DNA from 2 places in the Pantoea sp. AS142 genome. Region 1 is predicted to be linked to the other one. Evidence: riboswitches for the same ligand, from Rfam matches in the RefSeq annotation. Region 1 holds a riboswitch; the other holds the start of a gene.
What was found. Region 1 has a riboswitch for thiamine pyrophosphate ahead of thiM (hydroxyethylthiazole kinase). Riboswitches for the same ligand answer to the same signal wherever they lie in the genome.
Positions count from the first base shown of each region.

Region 2: another riboswitch for thiamine pyrophosphate. It lies ahead of thiC (phosphomethylpyrimidine synthase ThiC); the one in region 1 lies ahead of thiM (hydroxyethylthiazole kinase).

Region 1 covers NZ_JBBCMO010000002.1:395,073-399,657, reverse strand. Annotated here, with positions in the region: gene WFO64_RS06860 (mannitol dehydrogenase family protein) at 1-191, shown strand, start outside; gene WFO64_RS06855 (GntR family transcriptional regulator) at 292-978, shown strand; gene thiD (bifunctional hydroxymethylpyrimidine kinase/phosphomethylpyrimidine kinase) at 1,037-1,837, opposite strand; gene thiM (hydroxyethylthiazole kinase) at 1,824-2,621, opposite strand; TPP riboswitch at 2,656-2,756, opposite strand; gene WFO64_RS06840 (hypothetical protein) at 3,063-3,260, shown strand; gene WFO64_RS06835 (AEC family transporter) at 3,357-4,316, shown strand; gene ahpF (alkyl hydroperoxide reductase subunit F) at 4,381-4,585, opposite strand, start outside.
Region 2 covers NZ_JBBCMO010000018.1:6,606-11,190, reverse strand. Annotated here, with positions in the region: gene thiE (thiamine phosphate synthase) at 1-585, opposite strand, end outside; gene thiC (phosphomethylpyrimidine synthase ThiC) at 588-2,510, opposite strand; TPP riboswitch at 2,598-2,698, opposite strand; gene rsd (sigma D regulator) at 2,852-3,358, opposite strand; gene nudC (NAD(+) diphosphatase) at 3,448-4,218, shown strand; gene hemE (uroporphyrinogen decarboxylase) at 4,259-4,585, shown strand, end outside.

The DNA of each region.
Region 1 (4,585 bases):
AACTGGCTGAATGTGTTGCGGGTAGCGAAGATGGCGAGGCTCGTGTGCGGACGTTACTTTCCATTCGCGAGGTGTTTGGCGAGGATCTGCTGCAAAATGCCGATGTAGTGGCCCGGCTGACCGCCTGGTACGAGCAACTGACCACGCAGGGGGCTCGCGCTACAGTGCAGCACTTTCTAAACCGCGGCTAAAGGCTCTGTAACAAAGCGCTGGCGCAGACGCAGCGCGCTGATTAGACTGACACTTTCCCATCGCGCTGGCCTCTGCCAGCCGTAATATGGATATTGCTGCATGTCGATCGCCTATACCATTACCCCCAGCGAACCGGTAAATCAGCAGATTTACCGGTATCTGCGCCGAGATATTGTCACCTGCGCAATTCAGCCGGGCTCGCTACTTTCTGAAAAAGAGGTCTCCGCGCGCTTCAACGTCTCGCGCCAGCCGGTACGCGAAGCGTTCATCAAGCTGGCCGAAGCCGGACTGGTACAGGTATTGCCGCAGCGAGGCACCTTCGTGCGCAAAATCTCCGCTAAACGGGTGGCAGATGGCCGCTTTATCCGTGAGGCGGTGGAAGTATCGGTGGTCCGCCGTGCGGCGCTGGAGATTGATGATCCGGCACTGATGGCGCTGGAGCATAACCTGCAACTGCAGCGCATGGCCGCTGAGCGGCATGACAGTCAGGCTTTTCTCAGCCTGGACGATGAGTTTCATCGCCTGATCGCTGAAAGCATTGACTGTAAGCTAGCCTGGGAGACAGTGGAGAATATCAAAGCGGCAATGGACCGGGTGCGATTTCTGACGCTGAGTGAAGTCTCTCCGCCGGACAAGCTGATTGAGCAGCATGAAGAGATTTTTGCCGCGCTGAAGCGCCATGACTCCGATGCTGCCGAAGCGGCAATGCGTCGTCACCTGCAGGAGATGATCTTCTCGATCACCCCGATTGCCGAGCGTAACAGCGCCTGGTTTGAAGCACCCTGAGCCTGAAAGATTAATCGCCTGCACCGTCCGATTGGCTGGTCGATGCGGGCGTTCGTTATTACCACCATTGATGAAAATGGTGAACCGGCCCGATACCCTTCCCGACCTCCAGGGAATCCGCCTGCAGCAGCGCCTGCTGTAACCAGTTTTTAGCGTCTCCAATCGTCTCTGCCCAGTCAACATGGCGTGGACGCAACGCGGCTAAGGCTGCCGAGAGTGTGCAGCCGGTGCCATGCGTATGACGGGTATTCACGCGCCGCGTGCTGAATCGCTGCTCTGCTGAATGCGTGACCAGCCAGTCCGGGCTCTCCGCCGCCAGAAGGTGCCCGCCCTTCATCAGCACGGCCTGACAGCCCAGCGCCAGCAATGCCCGCCCCTGTTCGCGCATCTCAGCCTCATCTGTGGCAATGGCGCAATCGAGCAACACCGCCGCTTCTGGCAGATTAGGCGTGATCAGCGCGACCTGTGGCAATAACAGCTCACGCACACTGGCAACGGCGTCTGGTGAGAGCAGCGCATCGCCACTTTTCGCGATCATTACCGTATCCAGCACCACAAACGGGATTTCCGCATGCTTCAGCCGGGCAGCAACCTGCTCCACAATGGCCGTTTCTGACAGCATGCCGATTTTCGCACTGTCGATACGTACGTCATTCAGCACCGAATCGAGCTGGGCGGCCACAAAGTCAGGCGTGATACGGTAAACAGACTGCACGCCACAGGTGTTCTGTGCCACCAGCGCGGTAATCACACTGGTGCCATAGGCCCCAAGGGCTGAAAAGGTTTTGAGATCGGCCTGTATGCCTGCGCCGCCGCTGGGATCGGTACCGGCAATCGTCAGGGCATTAATGCGTTTCATGATCCACCTCCAGCGTCCAGAGCGCATCAATAAACGTTGTGGCAAAACTGCCTGGCCCGGCTGACTGCGACGCCGCTTTTTCACCTGCCCGAGCCATGACCTGACAGGCGGTGGCGACATTTATCAGCCGATCGCCAGGCAGACTGCTGAAACCGGCCACCACGGCCGAGAGTGCGCAGCCGGTGCCCACCACCCGCGTCATTAAGGGCGTGCCACCGCTGATGGTAAGAATTCGCTGACCATCGGTGGCGTAGTCCACTTCACCCGTCACTACCACCAGCGTGCGCCAGGTGATGGCAAGCTGCTGTGCCGCATCAAGGGCCGCATCTGCCTGATGCAGCGTATCGACACCGCGCCCGCCGCGGGCCTGCTGTGCCAGCGCCAGAATCTCTGAAGCATTCCCCCTAATCACCGCCGGTTGCTGGCTCAGCAGTTGCTGGCAAAAGTCGGTGCGCAGCGTCAGCGCGCCGACCGCGACCGGATCAAGCGTCCAGGGGGTGCCCGCCTGCCTGGCGGCAGTGATAGCAACCTGCATCGCCTGCTGACGTTCGCGGGTTAAGGTGCCGACATTAATCAGCAGGGCATCGGCAAAGCCGCTGAACTGTGCCGCTTCATCAGCATCGATCACCATCGCCGGTGAGGCATTCAGTGCCAGCAAGACGTTAGCGGTGAAGTTCTGGACCACGTCATTGGTCATGCAATGCACCAGCGGTGACTGACAACGGAAAGTGTGCAAACGGGGCGCGAAGTGCGCGGCAGAAAGGTGTTGAGATCGATGTGTCATCATAGCTCCCAACCGGCGAACAAGAAGGCGAATGCGGTCAGGCATCAGACTTCCCTACGCTGGCATTATCCAGTTCAGGTCAGCGGGTTTTTCTCAGCCCTTTCACTGTGGAAAGCGGCACCCCGAGTCGTGTTACGGTTTGCAGCATAGGCAAGCCGTCCGGCGAAAGCAAGCGACACCAGTCAGGCAAATAATTGTGCATGAGACAATTCACATGATCCCGATCAACGCCTGACGGTGCAAAAAGAGGCTTAATGCTGCGGGTTAGCAAGTTACCTCTTAATAGGTAGCCCCGTTTTTTACTCTGACGGGTATTATTTTCCGCGCCCACCTGAGTTATCCCATAATAATTAACCTGCTCGCAGCACCATCGTAAAAAATATTATATTTCATGGGGTTAAAAACTTCTGGAACGGAAATTCATACTATTCAGGATGTATGATGCGATTGTCAGCGCTTATTCCACACCGCCATCGATGGCAGGATATTATTATTGAACGCAAGGGTGCCATGGCGCCCAATGGCAGACAGTATTTTTCCACCTATATTTCCGCGCGCTGCTCAGGCTGTGGCGAAATTATTCACCGGGTCTATTACCGTGATATTACTGACCAGCAGGCACGCCGCTGGTTGGGCTAACGTCCCAGCTACGGTCAATTCAGACACCGCTAAGTTAACAGTTAGTTAGCAATTTGTTAGTCTGGTAACTAATCATCGTCTGACCAGACTCTCTCTATGCCACTGCTGTTTGAAAGCTTAAACCATCAAATTTATCTGTCAGCCCCGCTGTTTATCCTGATTCTGCTGGGATACGGCCTGACGCGCCTCGGAAAATGGCCCGCCAGCATCAGCGAAGGGATGAACCGTTTTGTGTTCAATGTTGCCCTACCCTGCATGTTGTTTCGGGTCATGAGCACCTTTTCGCAAAGCCCGCCGGTTGATGCGCGCCTGTTACTGGCCTTCTTTGGCAGTTGCCTGCTGGTGTTTATGGTGGGCCGGTTGCTGGCGGCACGACTGTTTAATCTGGATGGTGTGGCGGCATCGGTCTTTGCGCTGGGGGGAATCTTTTCCAATAATGTGATGTTGGGGATCCCGGTGGCCACAGTGCTGCTGGGGCCAGAGGCCCTGCCCCCGGTAGCGCTGGTGCTGGTGTTTAATAGCCTGATCCTCTGGACCTTATTGACCGTTTCAGTCGAGTGGGCAAAACAGGGCAGCTTCTCGCTGAAAGGCGTGTGGCGCACCCTGATCGGTGTACTGAAGAACCCGCTGATCATCGGCATTCTCAGCGGCACGGCATGGAGTTTCCTGCAACATCCCTTGCCGGTACTCGCCGCTGAACCGCTGCGAATGCTGGCCTCGCTGGCGGCGCCCCTGTCACTGGTAACGCTGGGCATGAGTCTGGCGCACTATCGGGTGCGGGATGGATTGAAAGAGAGCTATACCCTGTGTCTGCTGAAGCTGGTGCTGCAACCGATGACGGTATGGGCAATCGCCTGGCTGACCGGTCTGCCGCCGCTGGAGAGTAAAGTGGTGGTGTTGCTGGGGTCGATGGCGGTCGGGGTTAACGTCTATCTGATGTCGCAGAAATTTAATGTCATTACCGGCCCGGCGGCGGCGAGTATGCTGTTTTCTACGCTGTTTGCGGCAGTGACGACGCCAATCTGGATGATGCTGATGACGCTGGCGGGCTATTAACAGGATAATAAAAAAAAAGCCCCTCAGCACGGGTGCTGAAGGGCTACTGTCTGGCTGGCGAACGTTATTCAGCCGATTTATTACGAATCAGATAGTCAAAAGCGCTGAGTGACGCTTTTGCCCCTTCGCCACTGGCGATGATGATCTGTTTGTACGGCACGGTGGTACAGTCACCTGCGGCGAACACGCCTTTCAGGCTGGTTTCGCATTTACCATCGATGATGATCTCACCCATTTTGTTGCGCTCAACCGCGCCTTCCAGCCATGGC
Region 2 (4,585 bases), on a different contig from region 1:
TTCACGCCAGTCATCTGCCTGGGTAATCGCACTCACCACCGCGATGCTGCCCACACCGGTTGCGAGCACATCGGGTGCTCGTGCAATTGAGATTCCGCCAATCGCCACGGTGGGAAGATGCGTCAGACGTGTCAGATGTCGCTTTAGCTGCTCAATGCCCTGAGGCGCAGAAGGCATCTCTTTGGTCTGTGTCGGAAAGATATGCCCAAGCGCGATATAAGAGGGCTGGATCGCCAGGGCGCGATCCAGTTCCGCATCATCGTGGGTGGAGAGTCCCAGTCGCAATCCGGCCTGATGAATGTGGGCGAGATCTGCGAAATCCAGATCTTCCTGACCCAGATGCACGCCATAGGCGTGATGCTTAATCGCCAGCTGCCAGTAGTCATTAATAAACAGGCGCGCGTCAAAGCGTTTGCCCAGTGCAATCGCCTGAGCAATGGCGTGCTCGGCGACCTCATCGGGCTGATCTTTCATGCGCAGCTGCAGCGTGCGAACGCCCGTCTCCAGCAGGCGTTCAATCCACGCGGGACTATCAACTACCGGATAAAGCCCCAGGCGCGGAGCGGTAGCGGGAAATGCAGGCATGGTTAATCCTCATTAATGGCATCGGCGGGGTGATAAAACTCATCGCCGCGGCTGCGTAAACGGTCTGACATTTGCGCCATGCCTACTTCAACCGGCTCGGCACGGGCATCCTGGCGTGCCGCAAACTCGCGCACCTCCTGGGAAATTTTCATCGAGCAGAATTTAGGACCGCACATTGAGCAGAAATGGGCCACTTTGCCCGACTCCTGCGGCAGGGTTTCATCATGCATAGCCCTTGCAGTATGGGGATCCAGCGCCAGGTTAAACTGATCTTCCCAGCGGAATTCAAAGCGCGCTTTGGACATGGCGTTATCACGTATCTGCGCCCCCGGATGGCCTTTCGCCAGATCGGCGGCATGCGCCGCGATTTTGTAGGTGATCAATCCTTGCTTCACATCGTCTTTGTTCGGCAGGCCCAGATGTTCTTTGGGCGTGACGTAACACAACATGGCGCAACCAAACCAGCCAATCATGGCGGCACCGATACCTGAGGTAAAATGGTCATAGCCAGGTGCAATGTCAGTGGTAAGCGGGCCAAGCGTATAGAAGGGGGCTTCATCGCACAGGTCGAGCTGTTCGGTCATGTTGCGACGAATCATATGCATCGGGACATGCCCCGGCCCCTCAATCATCACCTGAACGTCATATTCCCAGGCGATGCGGGTCAGTTCGCCCAGGGTACGCAGTTCGGCAAACTGTGCCTCATCATTGGCATCCTGAATCGACCCCGGACGTAAGCCGTCACCCAGAGACAGGGAAACATCATAAGCGGCGCAGATTTCACAGATCTCCCGGAAGTGCTGATACAGGAAGCTCTCCTGATGATGCGACAGGCACCATTTGGCCATGATCGATCCACCCCGCGACACAATCCCGGTCAGACGCTTCGCGGTCATCGGGACATAACGCAGCAGCACGCCAGCATGGATCGTGAAATAATCGACGCCTTGCTCTGCCTGCTCAAGTAGCGTGTCCCGGAAAATTTCCCAGTTCAGTGCCTCGGCCACGCCATTCACTTTTTCCAGCGCCTGATAAATCGGCACGGTACCAATGGGCACGGGACTGTTTCGCAAAATCCATTCGCGTGTTTCATGAATATAACGGCCGGTAGAGAGATCCATCACCGTATCGGCTCCCCAGCGAGTCGACCAGACCAGTTTTTCCACTTCTTCCTCAATGGAAGAGGTTACTGCCGAGTTACCGATGTTGGCGTTGACCTTAACCAGAAAGTTGCGGCCAATGATCATCGGCTCCGATTCAGGGTGATTGATATTGGCAGGGATGATGGCGCGGCCGGCAGCGACCTCCTGACGGACAAACTCGGGCGTGATATCGGCGGGCAGATGCGCGCCAAAACTATGGCCTGGATGCTGTTGCAGCAACACCTCACTGCGGATTCGCTCCCGGCCCATATTTTCCCGCAGGGCGATAAATTCCATTTCCGGGGTAATGATCCCCTGGCGGGCATAGTGCAGTTGCGTGACGCGGTGGCCTGCGCGGGCACGGCGCGGTGTCGGAAGTTGATCGAAGCGCAGATGATCCAGTCCCTCGTCAGCCAGCCGCTGCTGGGTATAGTCTGAGCTGTTCTGTTCCAGAAGCACGCTGTCGTCGCGTTCAGCAATCCAGCGGGCGCGCAGCTTTTCAAGGCCACGATGAACATCGATCTGTGCCGCGGAATCGCCATAAGCCCCCGCCGTGTCATAGACCGGTACCGCTTCGTTTTGCTCATAAAGAGGCTGTTCTTTGCTGCCGCCGAGGTGGGTCGGGCTGAGCGCGATTTCGCGCATGGGAACGCGAATATCCTCGCGGCTGCCGGTAATCCAGATGCGACGGGACTGGGGAAATGCACTGCCGCTTTGCAAGGAATCGATAAATTCCTGCGCCTGGGCACGTTGTTCACGACGGGTTATTTTTGGGTCAGACATAGCAATCTTCCTGTTAAGGGGGAACGATGCTTGTCCGGAGTTCGGAAGGAGTAACCGTATAGACAGCGTAAACGTACTGGCATACAGAAAATATTTACTCTTGTTCCCTTCGCAGGTTCTAACCTGATCAGGTTCCGCGGATCCCGAATTAACGGTCTCAGCCCAACTGGGCACTCCGACAAGAAGCTGTTTTTACGCTGGCGTCTGATCACAACAGAGTCAGGCGTAAACCTTGTATTTCAAAGCAAAAATAAAAAAGGTTCTTTGGAGTACGCTCCTCAGAACCTGTTCAGCATAAAAGGGCGACGAGATAATCTCAACCCTTTTACCAGTGATGACGGCTAAGCCGGACGCGCGATATGGCTGTCATTGGCAACCGGCGGAGTGGCAAGCTGGTTATCCCATGCCAGCTGGATCAGATTATCTTCCAGCGTAAACCGTGCTTCCAGCACTTCGCCGACTTCGGACAGCGCCTGCTGAAAGGTCATGCAGTTCTCGTCGTCGATCGCCTGTTGCAGTTGACCGTCATACAGTTGCATCAGACGTTCAGTGTTGGCTTCCAACGGTGGATAGATCTGCGCGGCGGCGATCATCGGGCTGTCGCCACTCATTTCACTGATGACGCGTTCATAGATACTGAAGTGACCTGCAGAAAGATAATCGACCAGGCTGTGACAGAAGTTGTCCAGAGCCTGTTCATCCAGACGCGTCAGCGCCTCTTTTTTAGGTTTAAGGCCGACAAGGTGATAATAGGTCACCAGTAGCTGACGACGAGCTTCAAGCCACGAATCGACCAGTTCATTACTGCCACCTACGCGTTCAGCCAGGACGTCTAACTGGTTAAGCATATCTAACTCCATGTGAGTTATAGTTGTTTATCTACACACTTAACATCAGGGCTTCAGCGTGCGTTTTGACGCTAAGGATGACGAAATAAATGCAATACGAAATCTCAAGCGTAGACGCTGGATGGTGGATTGTCAGCCATGAACAGAAACTTTGGTTGCCACAAGGTGATTTGCCCCACGGAAACGCCGAAAAATTTGGTTTGACCGGCAGTAAGGCCCGCACTATCGGTGAATGGCAGGGCGAAAAAGTCTGGCTAATTTGTGAGCCGCGTTCTGCCGATATGTTCTCAGTACGACAGTTGATCGATCAGGATGTAGAGCTGTTTCAGCTGGTGGGTCGCGGTGTGCAGCTGGCAGAATTCTACCGGTCTCATCGCTGGTGCGGCTATTGCGGCCATGAGATGTACCACAGCAAACATGAATTTGCCTGTCTCTGCAGTCACTGCCGCGAGCGTTACTATCCACAGATCGCTCCCTGCATCATTGTCGCTATCCGTCGTGGTGATGAAATCCTGCTGGCGAATCATGCCCGCCATCGCAACAAGGTCTACACCGTGCTGGCGGGTTTTGTGGAAGTTGGCGAGACGCTGGAGCAGGCCGTTGCCCGCGAAGTGATGGAAGAGAGCAATATCCGGGTCAAAAACGTCCGTTACGTCACCTCCCAGCCGTGGCCCTTTCCGCAATCGCTGATGACCGCGTTTATGGCGGAATATGCCAGCGGCGATCTGCAACACGACGGCAAAGAGCTGCTGGATGCGGCCTGGTTCCGTTTTGATGACCTGCCCCTGTTGCCGCCGCCAGGCACCGTGGCGCGCCGTCTGATTGAAGATACCGTCGCCCTGTGCCGCGCCGAAGTGTGAAAGTGCTACACTACACGCCTGTTATTGAGAGAGTGTTGAGATGAGTGAACTGAAGAACGATCGTTATTTGCGTGCCCTGTTACGTCAGCCAGTTGATGTCACGCCGGTATGGATGATGCGACAAGCCGGGCGCTATTTACCGGAGTACAAAGCGACACGCGCCCAGGCGGGTGACTTTATGTCGCTATGTAAAAACGCCGAGTTGGCCTGTGAAGTCACTCTCCAGCCGCTGCGCCGTTATCCGTTGGATGCCGCCATTCTCTTCAGTGACATCCTGACCATTCCGGATGCGATGGGACTGGGTCTCTATTTTGAAACCGGCGAAGGCCCGCGTTTCTCTCATCCTGTGACCTGTCGCGCTGACGTC